3 regions of the Pantoea brenneri genome follow, and region 2 is predicted to be linked to each of the others. Evidence: predicted binding sites of a transcription regulator. Region 2 holds the regulator's gene; each other region holds the start of a gene.

Region 1 (6,355 bases), on a different contig from region 2:
TCCGCCACGCACACCTACGCCGACTGGGTCAGCAGTGAACAGCTGCCGGTCATTTTAGTGGTTGGCGTCAAGCTGGGCTGCATCAATCACGCCATGCTGACCGCGGATGCGGTACGGGCGCGTGGGCTGCGACTGGCTGGCTGGATCGCCAACACCGTGGTGCCGCCCGGTAACCGTTATCAGGAATATCTCACCAGCCTGCAGCAGCGACTGCCCGCGCCCTGTCTCGGCACCATTCCGTATCTGACCGAAGCGGCGCAGCAGGACAGCTGCGGCCAGTATCTGACCTTACCGGACTAACAAACCTCAGGCCACCGTCAGCCATTTGTTGACGGTGTGGTCATCCAGCTGCGCCATTTTGCCCTGCGCCACGTTACGCCCGCGATGCAACAGCAGAAAATAGTCGGCCACGCGGCGTATCAGCGACAGTCGCTGCTCCAGCAGCAGGATGGTCAGGCCGTAGTCGAGATTCAGGCGGCGAATCAGATTGCCCATCTCCTCCTCCAGCCACGGTGACATACCGTCGGTTGGCTCATCCAGAATCAGCAGCTTAGGCTGTAACACCAGCGCCCGCGCCAGGGCCAGCTGCTGTTGCTGATCGATGGGCAGATCGCCGCTGCGCTGCTGCCGTAACGAATAGAGCGCCGGGAACAGGTCAAACACCATTTCGGGGATGGCGCGGTGGCGGTCAGCCTGATTTGCTCCGGCCAGCAGGGCGATCAGCAAATTATCTTCCACGCTCATCTGGGTAAAAATATGGCGGCCCTGCGGCACGTAGCCAATACCCATCTGCGCCCGCTGCTCCGCCGGCTGTAGCAGCAGGTCGGCGGGCGGTGAGCCATCCTCTTTCCAGGAGATCGATCCGCTGTTAATCGGCAGCCTGCCCATGATGCAGTTCACCAGGGTGGTTTTCCCCATCCCGGGCCGGCCGAGAACGCCGGTGCAGGTGCCAGGCGACAGATCGAGATCGACATCCCACAGAATATGATTTTGACCGTAAAATTGATTTACCGAACGTAAACTCAGCATCTGACACTCTCCTTCCCGATCATTAGCCTGAATGCTTCCGCTCTGTGTCGTCTGGCAAACAAGTTATCAGCAATGGCACGCTCCCCATTGCAGTACAGTGCGCGCGTTGCGCGTTGACGCCACGGATTCTTGCAATTCCCAGGCCAGATTCCGCAGCAACCATTTTTCAGCCAGCAGCGCGGGTCTGTGGCGCTAAAAGATGAGCAATGCTTATCAATTTCTGCCGGTGATAACATTACTGCACTTTTGCAGTGCCAGCGGGCGGCGTTTCTGGTGCAGACGTACAATGATGAGGCAGCGATTCTGATTAGGAATGGGCAACAGATGCGGCAAAGACGCGGGTTAAAGAAGGCAACCGGTAAAAAAAGCAGAACAATGGGTCAGCCACGGCAGCTAAAATTAGCGGAAAAAAAATTATTTTTAGCGAAACCGAGCGGCAGGGAAAAATTATACACAGCCGATGGCGGCGGGGCTGCCATCACTTATCCACCATTCCTGTGGATAACCTTGTGCATTAGGTAATGAAAACAGGTTGGAAGCGAGGAAATACGCGGCCTGGTTACATAATGTCGAGAATCTGGGCTTTTGGGCATAAGCCAGTAAAATCAATTGGTTAATAAAAAACAAGCCTGCGAATTATCTGTCAGTTCATCGAACTGTAATTTTGTGACGGTCTATTGACAAATGTTAAATCCGATCTCCGCCTGGGGATAACCTTGCGCAACAACCTGCGCGATAAAGCAAGCGGCAATCGACGGCGAAAAAGTATCCCGACAGTGGCGATTACTCTGCCTCAATACTGTTTTTATATCCAGTATTATTTTCTGGCAAAATCACCATAGCAGAGTAAAATAGTGGCCTGCCCGCCGACTTCTTCAGCAGGAACTGCATTCATGAGTAAAGCCTTTAAATTGAATTCCGCTTTCAAACCTTCTGGCGATCAGCCAGAGGCGATTCGTCGTCTGGAGGAGGGGCTGGAAGATGGACTGGCCCACCAGACCTTATTAGGCGTAACCGGCTCGGGGAAAACCTTCACCGTCGCCAACGTGATTGCCGATCTCAACCGTCCAACCATGGTACTGGCGCCCAACAAAACGCTGGCGGCGCAGTTGTACGGTGAAATGAAGGAGTTCTTCCCGGATAACGCGGTTGAGTTTTTCGTCTCTTACTACGACTACTACCAGCCGGAAGCCTATGTGCCGAGTTCCGACACCTTTATCGAAAAGGACGCCTCGGTTAACGAACACATTGAGCAGATGCGTTTGTCGGCGACCAAAGCGCTGCTGGAGCGGCGTGACGTGATTGTGGTCGCCTCGGTCTCGGCGATCTACGGTCTGGGCGATCCCGATCTCTACCTGAAAATGATGCTGCACCTGACCCGCGGCATGATTATCGACCAGCGCAGCATTCTGCGCCGTCTGTCAGAGCTGCAGTACACCCGCAACGATCAGGCGTTCCAGCGCGGTACGTTCCGGGTGCGCGGCGAAGTGATCGACATCTTCCCGGCCGAATCGGACGATATCGCCCTGCGCGTTGAGCTGTTCGACGAAGAGGTAGAGCGCCTGTCGCTGTTTGACCCGCTTACCGGCCAGATCGACTCGGTAGTGCCGCGCTTTACCATCTACCCGAAAACGCACTACGTGACGCCGCGTGAGCGCATTCTGCAGGCGATGGAAGATATCAAGGTGGAACTGGCGGATCGCCGCAGGGTGCTGCTGGAAAATAATAAGCTGCTGGAAGAGCAGCGTATTACCCAGCGTACTCAGTTCGATCTGGAGATGATGGGCGAGCTGGGCTACTGCTCCGGCATCGAAAACTATTCGCGCTATCTTTCCGGGCGCGGACCGGGTGAAGCGCCACCGACGCTGTTTGACTATCTGCCAGCCGATGGCTTGCTGGTGGTCGACGAATCGCACGTCACCATCCCGCAGATTGGCGGGATGTATAAAGGCGACCGGGCGCGTAAAGAGACGCTGGTAGAGTACGGTTTCCGTTTGCCGTCGGCACTGGATAACCGTCCGATGAAGTTTGAAGAGTTTGAGGCGCTGGCGCCCCAGACTATCTACGTGTCAGCCACGCCGGGTAAATATGAGCTGGAAAAATCGGGCAGCGAAGTGATCGACCAGGTGGTGCGTCCTACCGGTCTGCTCGACCCGATCCTCGAAGTGCGTCCGGTGGCGACCCAGGTCGACGATCTGCTGTCGGAAATCCGTCAGCGGGTGGCGATCAACGAACGTGTGCTGGTGACGGTGCTGACCAAGCGTATGGCGGAAGATCTGACCGAATATCTGGAAGAGCACGGTGAGAAGGTGCGTTACCTGCACTCCGATATTGATACCGTTGAACGCATGGAAATTATCCGCGATTTACGTCTGGGTGAGTTTGATGTGCTGGTGGGCATTAACTTACTGCGTGAGGGGCTGGATATGCCGGAAGTATCGCTGGTGGCCATTCTGGACGCGGATAAAGAGGGCTTCCTGCGTTCCGAACGCTCACTGATTCAGACCATCGGTCGTGCGGCGCGTAACATTAACGGCAAGGCAATTCTCTACGGCGATAAAATTACCCCGTCGATGGCGCGGGCGATTGAAGAGACTGAACGCCGCCGCGAGAAGCAGCAGCAGTACAATGAAGAGAACGGCATTGTGCCGCAGGGCCTGAATAAGAAAATTACCGATATTCTGGAACTGGGCAACAACGTGGTGAAAACCCGTGGCAAAGCCAAACCGGCACGTCGCGGCGCGGCCGAAGCTGAAGCGGATTACCTGGCGCTGTCGCCGCAGGCCCTGCAGAAAAAGATCCACGAGCTGGAAGGGCAGATGCAGCAGCATGCGCAGAACCTGGAGTTCGAACAGGCGGCCAGCGTGCGCGATCAGCTGCATGAGCTGCGCACGCTGTTTATTGCCACCTCGTAACTCAGCTAAAGCCCTGAATGGCGTGTTCCAGCGCGACCCGCAGCAGCTGGCGGTCGTGACGATATTTGATATCGGCGGCCTCCAGCGGCTCACGCACAATCAGCCGGTTATCGACCTGGCTGATGTCGGCGGAGGGACTGACCACAATTGCGTCAATCACCCGTTTGCCAATGTAGCGCTCCATCATTGCCAGTTTATCGGCGACCGTCAGGCTGGCTGCTGCCGGGCTGAGTTCGCGACCCAGATTGCCGATAAAGACCATGGTGGCGGGCGTCCGACGCAGCGCCTGCGCCATCTCCTCCATCAGCAGAATCGGCATCAGGCTGGTGTAAAAACTGCCTGGCCCGATCAGGATTAAATCCGCTTCGCCAATCGCATCCAGCGCTTCCCGCGTCGGCTGGACGTTGGGATGCAACATCATCTCCTGCGGCGGCTGCTTCATCTCATCAATTGCAGTTTCACCGTAGACCATATTGCCTTCCACATCGAGCGCCACCAGATCCACCGGTTGCTCCGACATCGGAATCAAAAAGGCATCGACCTTCAGCAGGTTACGAATGATGTTGATCGCTTCCAGCGGACGCACGCTCAGGTGATCGAGCGCTTTCAGCATCAGGTTGCCGAGGTTGTGTCCGGCCAGCTCCCCGTTACCGGCAAAGCGATACTCAAACATCGCTGAGGCCACGCTCGGTTCGGCGATCAGCTGGTTGAGGCAGTTGCGCATATCGCCCCAGGCGATGCCGCCTTCTGAGCGGCGAATGCGGCCGGTTGAACCGCCGTTATCGGTGGTGGTTACAATGCCGGTAAGGCGTGAGCCGAGCGGCGACAGGGCAGACATCACGCGGCCTAAGCCATGTCCGCCACCCAGGGCCACCACGCGATCGAGATCGGCCAGTGTGCGATTCATACTTCTCCTTAACATCGTCTCGCGTGACGTCGCTCTAAACGCTAAACCCGCGCGGATGACTTGCGTCAAAATCTGAAGCGCATTTTAACGTATCCTGTCGCTAAAATGCGGTGAAAATTCGATATGTATCAGAATATATAGCGAAAACAGCGAATGGAAGAGTCGCGGAAATCGCGCTACCATCTTGATTAACCGCGCTGATCAACGGGTCAGCGTACACTCTAGCCTGATTGCCTACGTCTGCGGATAGGGGAGTCAGGCCGTAGCCATTGAGCTACCAGGGTGCAGAAAGAAATGACTGCATCTCCCAATCTGGAAAGGTGTTCTGGTGTCACAATTTACTGATGCATACGCGCGTAAGTTCTATTACCTGCGCCTGTCGGTCACGGATGTGTGTAACTTCCGCTGTACCTACTGTCTGCCCGATGGCTACAAGCCGCACGGCATTCGCAACAAAAGCTTTCTCTCTCTGGATGAAATCCGTCGTGTCACGCGGGCTTTCGCCGCAGCGGGCACGGAAAAAGTGCGGCTGACCGGCGGTGAGCCATCGCTGCGCCGCGATTTTACCGACATCATCGCGGCGGTGCGTGAGAACCCCTCGGTGCGCCATATCGCCGTCACCACCAACGGTTACCGGCTGGCTCGCGACGTGAAGCAGTGGCGCGAGGCGGGATTAACCGCGCTCAACGTCAGCGTTGATAGCCTCGATGCCCGTCAGTTCCACGCCATTACCGGTCAGGATAAATTCCATCAGGTGATGGCGGGCATCGACGCTGCCTTTGACGCCGGATTTCAGCAGGTAAAAGTCAACAGCGTGCTGATGCGCGATCTCAATAGCCGTAATCTGGCGACCTTCCTCGACTGGATCCGTACCCGACCGATTCAGCTGCGCTTCATCGAACTGATGGAAACCGGTGACGGCGGAACGCTGTTTCGTCAGCAGCACGTCTCCGGCACGGTGATCCGTGACCAGCTGATTGCGCAGGGCTGGCAGCGGCGGGAGAGCGGCCGCAGCGACGGTCCGGCCCTGGTGTTTTACCATCCCGATTATGTCGGTGAGATCGGCCTGATAATGCCCTATGCCAAAGATTTTTGTGCCAGCTGCAACCGTCTGCGCGTCTCGGCGCAGGGCAATCTGCACCTCTGCCTGTTTGGCGACGGTGGCGTACCGCTGCGGGATCTGCTGGCCTCTGACGATCAGCAAGCGGAACTGCAGGCGCGCATTGCCAGTAGCCTCGGGCAGAAAAAGCAGACCCATTTTCTGCATCAGGGCAACACCGGTATCACGCAAAATCTTTCTTACATTGGCGGTTAATTTCAGGAGGCGTTATGGGCAAACCAGTCAGCGAATTTCAGGCGTTACAGATTGCGGTGATGACCGTGTCAGATCGCCGCGATGCCAGCGAGGATAGCTCCGGCGACTATCTGCGCGGTGCCGCCCTTGAGGCGGGGCACGAGGTGGTTGATCACGCCATCGTGCCGGATAATCTCTATCGCATTCGCG
Region 2 (6,355 bases):
CGAATCGCTTCATAGGAGAAGTTTGCCGCGATCTCTTCCATCATCTCAACCGCATTTTGCTGCGCTTTTTCATGGGAGATTTTTTTGCTGCGCGCTTCATCTTCAACCGCTTTTTCAATCGCTTTCGATTGCAGCAGACGATTAAACAGATCCTGACGTGCCGGTAAGCGTGGGCCAACCGCCGCCAGCCGCTGGCGGGCGAAATGAATGCGCGCCACCCGGGCCAGTTTCTGGGCGATTGATTGGTCGGTGCCGTGTTCGGTTGCCATGCGGCGCAGCGAAACGGTCGGCGAGAAACGGACAAAACTGTCGCGTCCATGCCAGATCACCGCAAAGAATTTCTGCACGCCGTTCAGCACCCGCAGGTGCGGCGTATCTTCGCCCTGAACCTCACGACCAGGCGCCCGGCCAAACATCACCGTCACCGGCAGCATCTGGATATCCAGCTTGGGGTTATTGCGATGCAGGTCCAGATAATCGTGAAAAATCTTCACCGATTCGACGCTGGGCACAAAATAGGGGAACACACGCGGGCCATCGTGGATAAAAACGTGGCGCGGCAGCAGCGAACCATCAATCTCCAGCGGAGAAAGCGGGTCGGGCAGATGATGCCGCAGGCACTGCGCGCGTAAAGTCAGTAAGTCAGCCTTCGAATCGTAAGGCAAAACGTACATAATGGGCCGGGTCGGGTCCAGACCATGTTCAGAAACGGGATCGGCCGGAATGGCCTTACTCTTTACCAAAAACGACAGTGGTAAATTCAGTAATTTGTAATAAAGTTTACGCCAACCTGACATAGACAACATGAAGCCTCTTGTTAGCAAAGCGCCGCAAGCATACCAGAAAGCGCAGCGAAGATCTGTGGTGGTGCCATTTGCACGCAGCCCAGACATTGACGTCAATCCGATGAAAGGGTTCCACTTATATGGCAAATAATGCCACGGGTCTTGTAAGAATAGTAAAAGCCGCAGGTTACTCATGGCAGGGCCTGCGTGCCGCCTGGCAACACGAAGCGGCTTTCCGCCAGGAGGCGCTGGCCGCGCTGGTGGCCATTATTGTGGCCTGCTGGCTGGATGTCGATATTGTCTCTCGCATCCTGATGATCGGGGCAGTGGTGCTGGTGGTCATTGTTGAAATCCTCAACAGCGCCATCGAGGCGGTAGTGGATCGTATTGGCCAGGAGCGCCACCCTTTAGCCGGACGGGCAAAGGATATGGGCTCGGCGGCGGTGCTGATCAGCATCTTACTGGCACTGTTTGTCTGGATCGCGCTGCTTTGGTCGCATTTGCGATAAGCCTTCCACAACGCGCCAGATGGCGCGTTTTGCCTGAGAATCGGTTTCCATTTCACCAATACCTGTATATACTCACAGCGACTGTATAAACAACCAGGGGGCGGGATGAAAGCATTAACCAGCAGGCAGCAGCAGGTCTATGACCTGATTCGCGACCATATTACTCAAACGGGCATGCCGCCTACGCGTGCAGAAATTGCCGCGCAGCTGGGTTTCCGCTCGCCGAACGCGGCAGAAGAGCATCTGAAGGCACTGGCACGCAAAGGGGTGATTGAGATTGTCTCTGGCGCCTCTCGCGGTATTCGCCTGTTGATGGAAGAAGAAGCATCTGAAGGTCTGCCGCTGATTGGCCGGGTTGCTGCCGGTGAGCCGATCATGGCGCAGGAGCACATCGAAACCCATTACAAAGTGGATCCGGGCCTGTTCAAACCTTCTGCCGATTTTCTGCTGCGCGTCAGTGGAATGTCGATGAAAGATATCGGGATTATGGATGGCGACCTGCTCGCGGTACATAAAACCCAGGACGTACGCAACGGCCAGGTTGTTGTGGCCCGTATTGATGATGAAGTGACGGTTAAACGCTGGAAGAAGCAGGGTGCTATTGTGCATTTGCTGCCTGAAAACAGTGATTTTGAGCCGATCATTGTCGATACGCGCGCCCAGTCGCTGACGGTAGAAGGTCTGGCGGTCGGTGTGGTTCGCAACGGCGAATGGCTCTGAGTCTGACATAACCGCGCATTCGTAGCGTCTGATGCTATTCTGTCTGCCCTAATTTTGTCGCTGCTGCTCCCCTCTCTGCAGCGACACCGAGCACGGAACTGCGAATGCGTTTTTTAACGGCTACCGACAAAAACCTCTGGCGGCTGGCGCTGCCGATGATCCTTTCTAACATCACCGTTCCCTTACTGGGGGTGGTCGATACTGCTGTCATTGGTCACCTCGACAGCCCGGTCTATCTGGGCGGGGTTGCGGTCGGCACGACAGTCACCAGTTTCCTCTTCATGCTGCTGCTGTTCCTTCGGATGAGTACTACCGGCCTGACGGCGCAGGCTTTTGGTGCCGGCGATAAAATGGCGCTGGCACGTGCGCTGACCCAGCCTTTAATTATTGCGCTGCTGGCTGGCGTGCTGTTCATCTGCCTGCGCTCGCCGATTACTACGCTGGCGGCCGATCTGATTGGCGGCGATCCCAAAGTTTTGCAACAGGCGGCACTGTTTATTCAGATCCGCTGGTTAAGTGCGCCCGCCACCCTGGCAAATCTGGTGATCCTTGGCTGGCTGCTGGGCGTGCAGTACGCGCGTGCGCCGGTCATCCTGCTGGTGATCGGCAATCTGGTCAATATTGTGCTCGATCTGTGGCTGGTGATGGGGCTGCACTGGGGAGTGGCAGGCGCGGCAACCGCGACCGCGCTGGCGGAGTATATAACGCTGGTCGTCGGGGCAGTGATGGTCTGGCGGGTATTGAAACTACGTGGCATCACCACCGCAATGCTGAAGCAGAGCTGGCGCGGCGATATTCAGCGGCTACTGCGTCTTAATCGCGACATTATGCTGCGTTCGTTAATGCTGCAGCTCTGTTTTGCCTCGCTGACCGTGCTGGGCGCACGTATCGGTCCGCAGGTGGTGGCGGTGAACGCCGTGCTGCTGATGTTTATCACCTTTACCGCCTATGCGCTGGATGGTTTTGCCTACGCAGTCGAAGCCTTCGCCGGTGAGGCGCATGGCGCGAAAGATGGCAGCAGGCTGCTGCGCGTCTGGGATTCTGCCTGCCGACAGGCGCTGGTGGTGGCTCTGATGTTCTCAGTAATTTATGCGTGTTTCGGCTCGCATATCGTGGCGCTGCTGACCTCGATTGAACAGCTGCAACAGGCGGCCGATCGCTATCTGATATGGCAGGTGATCCTGCCGCTGGCGGGCGTCTGGTGCTATCTGCTGGATGGCATGTTCATCGGTGCAACCCGCGGCCGGGAGATGCGTAACAGCATGATGGTGGCGGCACTTGGTTACTTCCTGACCTTGCTTAGCGTCCCGCAGCTGGGCAACCACGGCTTGTGGCTGGCGGTCACCGTTTTCCTGGCGCTGCGTGGCCTGTCGCTGTGGCTGATCTGGCGTAAACACTGGCAGCAGAACAGCTGGTTTAACGCCTGATAGCTGGCATCTGATGTCCTCCGGCTACAGATTATTCTGTATTGTTCCGGCAAACCTAAAATCTTCTACTACAATTAACCGTAAGCAGCGCAGTGAATCAGCGCTTTATATCGTCATTTTGTTTTCTTTCAAGATAAATGATGTAACCAAAGGATGACATAGAGGTCTGCCATGAATAAAGATCAAGCGAGCGGCAACTGGAAGCAGTTCAAAGGCACAGTAAAAGAGAAATGGGGCAAGCTGACCGACGATGATATGCAGGTTATCGAAGGCAAACGCGATCAGCTGGTCGGAAAAATTCAGGAACGTTACGGCTATGCGAAAGAAGATGCAGAGCGTGAAGTAACGGACTGGGAAGGTCAGAACAAAGATTACCGTTGGTAATCACAAAGATTTACGGATAAAGCTCCTACCCGCCGGTACGCTCATACCGGCAACCGCACAAGGATGTGCACATTACCCGCGTTTTCCCCGCTTTTTACCCTCACTTTGATGATCGTGCTGACAACTTTCATGATGGGTGCAGGCTTCGACTTCGACACAATTCTCACATAATCCATGCGCTTCAATCACGCTATGACGCAGGGCAAACTGTGCCTCACCAGCCAGTGTGGCGATAATCTTCTCTACTCCCTGCGCCTGCTTTTCGGTTACCGCCGCACAGCGATCACACACCAGCATGACCGAGGTGTGTGCCGGTGCCTCGAAATGGTGACACATTACGTAGCTATTATTGGACTCCACCCGGTGGATAAAGCCCTGTTCCAGCAGGAAGTCCAGCGCCCGATAGACCGTAGGAGGCTTGGCCTGGGGTTCGCTAACCCTGAGTTGATCCAGCAGATCATAAGCGCTGATCGATCCTGGCTGCTCAGCCATTAATCGCAACACTTCAGCCCGCTGCGATGTCAGACGCACGCCGCGCTGCAGGCACAGTTTTTCCGCCTGGGTCATTATTTGCTGTGACGTCATGTTTGACATGGAAACTCTCCGCTGGATAAGTGATGTTATTTTATCACACAAATTTTCGCGGCGCAGAGGTTGGTTTTTGCCTGATAAAACAGCAAATTCTGGCCGGTGGTCGATTAAAAACGCTGTGTGAGCATCAGGAGAGGCCGCTATCGGCACCCAATCAGATCCACTCGCCGACCGGTTAAGGTGGCCTTTTCAGCGCTTTTGCTTTGCATCTCACTGAGTTAAGAAGTAATGTTCAGCAAGACTTAAGAAATGTCTGGTATTATTTTATTTATTACCGGGTATTTTGAACAAAAATAAAGTTTTATTGATTGGAAAACATCCAATCCTTTGAATTAAGCGACTGTTTCCTTTGAATTCACAGCAATAACGCGTTAGCCAGGGTTCACAATAGGGCTAACAAACTATTCAGTCGTTGAATGTTTCAACGGCATTTTCTCAGGTGATGGCAGGCAAATGGTGAAAAAATCCGCTCAACGCTCAGCGCTGAAGTACACCGCTGTAGTGAACGCGCTTTTCCTTTCTTCTTCCGCCATGGCGGCGGGGACCTGGTATGATGCACGCAATGACGCCATGAGCGGAACCGGCGTCGCATCTTCTCTTTATGGCTCAGCCGTGCTGGCCAACCCGGCTTTGATGACGCGAGCTAAACCCGACGATAGCGTCAGTATTATTTTCCCTTCAGCCGGTATTCAGGTCACCGACAAAGATCACCTGATCGACAAAGTGGATGACATCACCGATACCGTTGATCGCTACCGCGAGGTGATCGGCAACCTGACCTTTGCCGATTATCTGCGTGGCTATCCTGAAGTGCGCGCTGCTTCAGGCGATGTCGCTAACCAGTTAAGTGATTTGCGTGGCAATAAAGCGGACGGCAACGCCGGGGTGGCGCTGGCGGTCACTATTCCCAACGAGACGCTGCCTTTCGCCTTTATCACCAAAGCCTATGGATCGGCTCATGTGCGAGCCAATGTGGTCCAGAGCGATATCGACTATCTGCGCGGCGTAGCTAACGGCACGGTGCTTCCGCGTCCGGGCGATCAGGACAATCTGCGCTCCAGCGCCAACGGCCTGGCGGCGCTGGTCACCGATTATGGCGTCGCACTGGCGCATGAGTTCACCATTGCCGGTCAGCCGGTGTCGGTAGGCGTCACGCCGAAATTGCAAAAAACCTGGCTGTATAACTACACCGCCAGCATTTACAACTACGACAAAAGTGACATCAACAATAGCCAGTATCGCAGCACGGACACCGGCTTTAACGTTGATGCCGGTCTGGCGACCACGTTTGCTGAAAACTGGACGCTGGGCATCACCGGTCAAAACCTGGTATCCCGCGATCTGCAGACCAAAGAGGTCAACGGCTTCCGTGATACTTACCAGATCCGTCCGCTGGTCACCACCGGTCTGGCCTGGGATAAAGGTCCGTTCACCGTGACCGGCGATGTCGACCTGACTGAAACCAAGCGTTTCAAAACGCAGGAAAACAGCCAGTATGCGGCGGTCGGTGCGGAATATCGGGTGCTCGACTGGTTACAGTTACGTGCCGGTTATCGTGCGGATATGCGTTCGAACGATGAAAACGTCGCAACCGCCGGTTTCGGCCTGTCACCGTTTAATAAAGCGGTGCATCTGGATCTGGCTGGCTCGGTCGGGGCGAACAATACCTGGGGCGCGATGATGCAGCTGGGCTTCAATTTCTGATCTTCTTTGATACCGCAGTTCGGGGCGGGCGATGCACTATCGCCCGCCCTTGTGTTATCCTTGCACAGAATTCAATCACCCTCATTTACCGGATTATCTGCGCTTCATGACCGATACTGTTTCTTCGCAACGTTTCTCGATTGCCCCGATGCTCGACTGGACCGATCGCCACTGCCGCTATTTTCATCGCCAGCTGACCGGCGATACGCTGCTCTACACCGAAATGGTGACCACC
Region 3 (6,355 bases), on a different contig from region 2:
AAAGGTGAGGTCGAGTGGCGATCTGCGACGCCGGGCGTGATGCACGCCTGCGGTCACGATGGTCACAGTGCCATTCTGCTGGCCGCTGCCCGCCAGCTGGCGGCGACACGCCAGTTCAGCGGCACGGTGCACTTTATTTTTCAGCCCGCCGAGGAGAATCTGGGCGGTGCGCGCAAAATGGTTGAAGAGGGATTGTTCCAGCGGTTCCCGATGGATGCGGTTTACGCCATGCATAACTGGCCGGGCCTGCCGCTCGGGTCGCTGGCGGTTAATCCCGGTGCGATGATGGCCTCGCTTGATTCGTTTGAAATCACCCTGCACGGCAAGAGTTGCCACGCGGCGATGCCGGAAAGCGGTGCCGATCCGATGGTGGTCGCGGCTGAGCTGATCCTGGCGCTACAGACCATTCCGTCACGCCGTCTGTCACCGCTTTCGTCTGCGGTGGTCAGCGTGACGCAGATCCACGGGGGCGAGGCGATCAACGTCATCCCGGAACAGATTGTGTTGCGCGGCACGGTACGCTGCCTGCAACCGGCAGTGCGCGATAAAGTGCGGGCACTGATCGATGAGTTTGTGGCGACCCTGCCCCGACCGTTTGGGGTGAGCGGCGAAACCAGCTGGCTACCCGGTTATCCGGTGACGGCCAACCATGCCGCGCCGGCAGAGCAGGTTCGCGCGGTGGCGCTGGCGACGCTGGGAGAAGAGAATGTTCACTGGCAGGTCAATCCTTCGATGGCATCAGAAGATTTTGCCTGCATGATGGAAGCCTGTCCGGGAGCTTACTTCTGGCTCGGCGCCGACGGTGAAGAGCCTTCGGCGCCGCTGCACAATGCCCGCTACGATTTTAATGATGCGTTACTGCCGATCGGTATCCGCTTCTGGCAGAACCTGGTTGAACAGGCACTGCCGATCGCCTGAATCAGTAACCGGCGGCGCGCAGCCGCTGGTCGGCGGTCGCCAGCGAGTCGCATTCACCGCTGGCACGCAGGCAGCAGGCCAGCTGCAGCCGCAGCGCCTGCGGTACCGGTCGCTGCTGGTTAATCACCTGCTCAATCCAGGCTGCGGTGACCGCCGCTGATTTATCTGCCGGCAGCTCAACCTGGACCTCGGGCTGACGCTCAACCCACACTTCCGCCTCCGATCCCGCACCGTGGATCACGCTGATCGCCGGACAACGTTGCGGATTAGCATAGACCTCGCCCTCGGTGCCATTCAGCAGCAGCGCAGGCGCATCAATATCGCTGAAGAATTTCGCCACCCGCGGCACATATTCCGGATGCGACACGCTCGACAGCCGCAACGCCTCGCGTTCGCCAAACGGCGTTGCCAGTTTTGCCAGCGTATGCGCACTGTTCCGCACCCCCATCCGCCAGCGCAGCGACAGCTGTTTCGCCATCGGCGGGCAGAGGTGATCGACGGTAATAAACACCAGCTCACCCGCGTCCAGCCGGGCCTGAGCCTGCTCAGCGGTGGTCACCGGCTGCACGCCTAGCGCGTCAAATACCGCTTCACTGGTGATGCGCGTCGCATCGTCGCTGACGCCGTGCACCAGCACCGGGAAACCGAGCCGGTTCAGCAACAGCGCCAGTAACGGCGTCAGGTTGCCCTGGCGGCGCGCGCCGTTATAGCTCGGGATTACCATCGGCATCGGCCGGTTGGCCGGGGCGTTCAGCTTCATCATCTGCGCCTGCATCGCCTGATAGAAGCCGCGCATTTCAGCTTCGCCTTCGCCCTTGATACGCAGCGCAATCAGGATGCCGCCCAGTTCCAGATCCGGCACCTGGCCAGCCAGCATCGCGCTGTAGAGGGCTTCGGCGGTGTCGAAATCGATGTCGCGGGCATGATTTTTTCCGCGGCCGATCTCTTTAATAATTTTATTCAGTTCCATCACTCGCTTCCGGTTAAGTGCGCGACGGCTTAGCGCCGCGTCGGACGTCGTTTACGCACGGTACGTGTGGCCACCGGGGCGGCCGGTATGGCGTCCGGCTCTGGGGTATCGGGTTGCTCAATCGGGAAGATCGGCAACGCCGCCAGCAGTCGGCTACCGTACGCTTTGCTCAGCAGACGGCGATCGTATATCACGATTTCACCGTAACACTGATGGCTGCGAATCAGGCGTCCGACCTGTTGAATCAGGGTAAACGAGGCGCTGGGTAAACTCTGCACCTCAAACGGATAACGCTTCAGGCTCTTCAGCCATTCGCCTTCGGTCAAAATTACCGGACTGTCTACCGGCGGAAAAGCAATTTTATGAATATGCACCTGACTCAGCAGATCGCCTTTTAAATCCAGCCCTTCAGCGAACGATTGCAGGCCAATCAGAATGCTGGTTTCGCCTTTGCTCACCCGCTGACGATGCAGATCGACCAGTCGGCTGCGCGGCTGATCGCCCTGCACCAGCATCGACAGTCGTAAATCGGGCAGGCAGGCGACAAACTGCTGCATCGCCCGGTTACTGGCGAACAGCACCAGCACCCCTTTGTGCTGCTTCAGCTTCATCTGCTGCCGGAAGAAGCCCGCCATCTCGGCGATGTGCTCCGCTTCGTGGGTCATCAGGGGTTCATAGCGCATTTGCGGGATCACCAGCTTGCCCTGCTCAACATGGTTGAACGGGGAATCGAGCGCCACAAAGCGGTCACCGGCTTTCTCGTTGAGACCGGACATCTCCTGCAGGCGGTTAAAACTGTTAAGCGAGCGCAGCGTGGCGGAGGTGACCACCACATGCGGAATTTTACGCCACAGCATCTTTTCCAGCTGATCGCTGACGCGAATCCCGGCGCAGTGGAACAGCAGGTGCGCCTGACCTTCGCGCAGTTCGCGGGTGATCCATTTCGACACCGGCGCGCCGGAAGCTTTTTCCATCGCCGCCAGTCGCCACAGCTTACTGACCGATTCAAACCAGCCGAACTGGCGGTTCAGCTGCAGCAGATTGCGGTGCAAGCGCACCACATCAACTTTGCCGGTCTGCTCGCTCAGGGCATTGATCAGGCCTTCGCTCAGGCCACGCAGCGCGTCGCTGAGTTTGAACAGCCGGGCGCAAAGGTCCAGCAGCTCCTGCGGTAACGCCCCGAGCACAAAGCGGTATTCGCCCGGCTGATTGTGCGGTGGCAACAGGGGATTGAGCGCCTGGCTGGTGATGGTCAGCAGCTCGCGCAGCTCCTCGCAGTGTGCTTTCAGCCGCTCCGGATTGGCCAGCGGCGGCGGGTATTTAGGCCGCATCTGGGTCATGATGCTGTCCACCAGCTTGATAAACAGATCCAGCTGCAGGCTGCTCCAGCCTGGGGTGATATCAGCGCTCATCTCCAGCGCATCGCGCGCCACTTCCGGCAGATGATGGCCTTCATCCAGCACCAGCATCAGGTTTTTAGCCGGCGGCAATACCGACTCATTCTCCATCGCCGCCATCACCAGCGCATGGTTGGCCACCACCACATCGACCTGCTCTATTTCACGCCGCGCCACGAAAAACGGGCATTCACGATACCAGCGACAGTGGGCGCCGAGGCAGCTGGCTTTATCGGTTGAGAGCCGCTGCCACAGGCTATCGCTGACGTTTTCCTCGCTGTGATCGCGTAGTCCGTCCCACTGATAGCGATCCAGCGCTTTCTGCAACCGGCCGCACTGCGTCTGCTCCTCTTTGGTGCTGCTGATGGCGTCATCATCCAGATAGAGCAGCAGATCGCCCTGCTGATCGTCATCAGCCGCCAGCGCCGCCAGGTTGCGCGGACAGACGTAGCGCCCGCGACCAAAGGCGGCGGTAAAGGTGAGATCGGGGATGATTTTCTTCAGCAGCGGCAGATCTTTGGTGAAGATTTGATCCTGCAACGCCACGTTCGCGGTGCTGATCACCAGACGTTTTTCCTGGGCGCGGCTGGTCGCGATGCCGGGGATCAGATAAGAGAGGGTTTTGCCGACGCCGGTTGGCGCTTCGACCGCCAGATGGCGCGCATCATCGCCCGCCAGGCATTTTGCCACTTCAGCAATCATCTGCCGCTGGGCGGCGCGCGGGATAAAATCGGGCACCTGCTGCTGCAGCGCTTTATACCACTGCGCTATCTGGCTTTTTACTGCTGCTGTCAGGGCCATTTTGTTTGTTACCACACCGTAAAAATTGCCTGTATTTTTACACAGTATGCTGGCGGCGTCAGCTTTCAGGACAATTTTTTCGTCTGCGGTTCCACAAGCGGCCACGGATGCCGCCCAGGGGTGGCGGCAGCCGGGGGTGGCGGCAGCCGGGGGTGGCGGCAGCCGGGACCGGCTAGCCCAGCAGTTTAAACATATAGGTCGTGGCATCCAGCTCACCGGTGGTGGATTCGGCGTAGAACGGAATAGAGCCGGCGACCTGCCAGTCGAGCGAGCGATAGAGATCGCTGGCGACATCACCGCTGCGCGTGTCCAGCACCAGCAGCGTTTTACCCTGCAGTCGCGCCTGCTGTTCCGCCTGCAGCATCAGCTGGCGGGCAATGCCCTGGCGGCGCGCCTGCGGATGCACCAGCAGTTTAGTGATCTCCGCCCGATGGCGGCCGTTGGGCATTGAGCTGCTGTTGATCATCACCGTCGCCACCACGCTGCCGTGCTGACGCGCCACCCACAATTCGGCATCGCCACTCGCCAGGCTGTAAATGCGATCCTGCCAGAAACGGTCAATCGCCTGATGGTCGGCGGCATCAATAAATCCGACGCTGGCCCCGTCTGCTACGCAGGCCTGCAACACCTCACACAGTTCGGGTAACGCCTGCTGTGCCTCGCTGGCACTGAGCATCTGATAATTAATCATGGTTTTGCCACCACCAGTAAATAGTGCGCGCCCTCGGTCAGGTGCGCTTCAAAGGCCGATTTTCCCGTCAGATGAAAGCGTAAACAGTCGCCGGGACGTAAGCTCCAGCGTTGAGCTGCCATGCTGACGGTCAGGCCGCCTTCACGCAGCCAGATATGCTGTTCCATACCGTGAATCGGCGGCGCGTCGTAATCGATACGCGCGCCGGGGCGTAATTTGCCCTCCACCAATTCGCATCTAAAATGAGTAACAGGCGGTGACACATTTCGGCGGTGAAAGCCACTGGCCTCATCACTCCATACCGGCTGCTGGTCATACGGGATCAGCAGCTTTGCATCTTCCTCCACCTCACTCAGCAGGCGCGACATGGTTAATCCGTACGCCACGCACAGACGATTAAGCAGTGCGGCGGTAGGGCTGGTCTCGCTGCGCTCAATACGTGATAATGACGCACGGCTGATACCCGTTGCGATTGAAAGCTCATCCAGCGACCAGCCGCGTTGCAAGCGTAATTCCGCCAGCCGCGCAGCCAGGCGCTGTTCTGTATTCAGGTCCGGCATAGCATCCTCTCATAATTGGGAATAATTTCTCTTATATGAGATATAGCTGAGAAAAGGCGCAGCGGTCAAGTTGTACACTCAAAAATGTATTGTACAACTTAGTTTGCTTCGTTATGGTAATTCCACTCAGATCAGTCTAAAGAGGAATTTATGACCCTATACAGTATCGGTGACGTCGCCGAGCGCTGTGGCATAAACCCAGTGACCTTGCGCGCCTGGCAAAGACGTTATGGCTTACTGAAGCCGCAGCGTACCGAAGGTGGGCATCGTCAGTTTGATGAAGAAGATGTTCAGCGCATTGAAGAGATCATGCGCTGGATTGAAAGCGGCGTGCCGGTAGGTAAAGTCAAAGCGCTGCTGGAAGGCGGTGATGTTGATGCGCACGACGGCTGGACCACCCTGCAGGATGAACTCATCAGCGTGTTACGCCACGTCAGACCCTCCAAGCTGCGTAACAAGATCGCGGCCATCGGTCGTGAACATCCAATCGACGCATTGATCGATCACGTCTTTATGCCGGTGCGCCAGAAGCTCAGCCTCGACCAGAATACCGCCCGCACCATGTGCAGCCTGCTGGATGGCCTGCTGATTGATTATGTGGCGTTCTGCCTGACCGGCAGCCGCAAAAAAGCGGGCAAAGACGCGCTGATTATCGGCTGGGGCATTGAGGATCGTACCCGTATCTGGCTGGAAGGCTGGCGTCTGTCGCAACATGGCTGGCGCATCGATGTGCTGGCTGAGCCGCTCGACGTGCCACGTCCCGAACTGTTTCCCGGCATGAATATGTTTGTATTTACCGGTAAAAAACTGACCCGTCGTCAGCAGGATCAACTGTCGCACTGGCAAGAACAGGGTTACGCCGTGCGGTTGCACGAAACACCCTGATGACAAAAACGCACGCTGGGCACTTTGCCTGCTGCCTTGCGCGCGCTATCATTCCCGCCTCATATTCACGCGCTCAGGTTTTCCCATGAACTGGAAAAAAACATTCTTCGCTACGCTGTTTTTCATAATGGCG

The links. The regulator LexA, encoded in region 2, represses DNA repair genes until DNA is damaged. The targets are predictions, from matches to a motif close to TNCTGTATGTACATACAGNA.
Region 1: a site for LexA is predicted at 1,827-1,846, ahead of uvrB (excinuclease ABC subunit UvrB). Genes of this name have one in related genera too.
Region 3: a site for LexA is predicted at 4,114-4,133, ahead of dinG (ATP-dependent DNA helicase DinG). Genes of this name have one in related genera too.

The regions. Positions count from the first base shown of each region.
Region 1 covers NZ_JBCGBG010000001.1:1,865,978-1,872,332, reverse strand. The annotation lists gene bioD (dethiobiotin synthase) at 1-300, shown strand, start outside; gene AABB92_RS08720 (ABC transporter ATP-binding protein) at 307-1,029, opposite strand; gene AABB92_RS08715 (hypothetical protein) at 1,216-1,551, shown strand; gene uvrB (excinuclease ABC subunit UvrB) at 1,923-3,944, shown strand; gene AABB92_RS08705 (gluconeogenesis factor YvcK family protein) at 3,946-4,851, opposite strand; molybdenum cofactor riboswitch at 5,057-5,190, shown strand; gene moaA (GTP 3',8-cyclase MoaA) at 5,180-6,166, shown strand; gene moaB (molybdenum cofactor biosynthesis protein B) at 6,181-6,355, shown strand, end outside.
Region 2 covers NZ_JBCGBG010000003.1:32,738-39,092, forward strand. The annotation lists gene plsB (glycerol-3-phosphate 1-O-acyltransferase PlsB) at 1-797, opposite strand, end outside; gene AABB92_RS13765 (diacylglycerol kinase) at 926-1,294, shown strand; gene lexA (transcriptional repressor LexA) at 1,400-2,014, shown strand; gene dinF (MATE family efflux transporter DinF) at 2,119-3,441, shown strand; gene AABB92_RS13780 (CsbD family protein) at 3,613-3,825, shown strand; gene zur (zinc uptake transcriptional repressor Zur) at 3,898-4,419, opposite strand; gene AABB92_RS13790 (conjugal transfer protein TraF) at 4,870-6,120, shown strand; gene dusA (tRNA dihydrouridine(20/20a) synthase DusA) at 6,227-6,355, shown strand, end outside.
Region 3 covers NZ_JBCGBG010000001.1:1,817,232-1,823,586, forward strand. The annotation lists gene AABB92_RS08490 (M20 aminoacylase family protein) at 1-918, shown strand, start outside; gene ybiB (DNA-binding protein YbiB) at 920-1,888, opposite strand; gene dinG (ATP-dependent DNA helicase DinG) at 1,918-4,086, opposite strand; gene AABB92_RS08505 (GNAT family N-acetyltransferase) at 4,259-4,777, opposite strand; gene AABB92_RS08510 (XRE family transcriptional regulator) at 4,774-5,337, opposite strand; gene AABB92_RS08515 (MerR family transcriptional regulator) at 5,488-6,222, shown strand.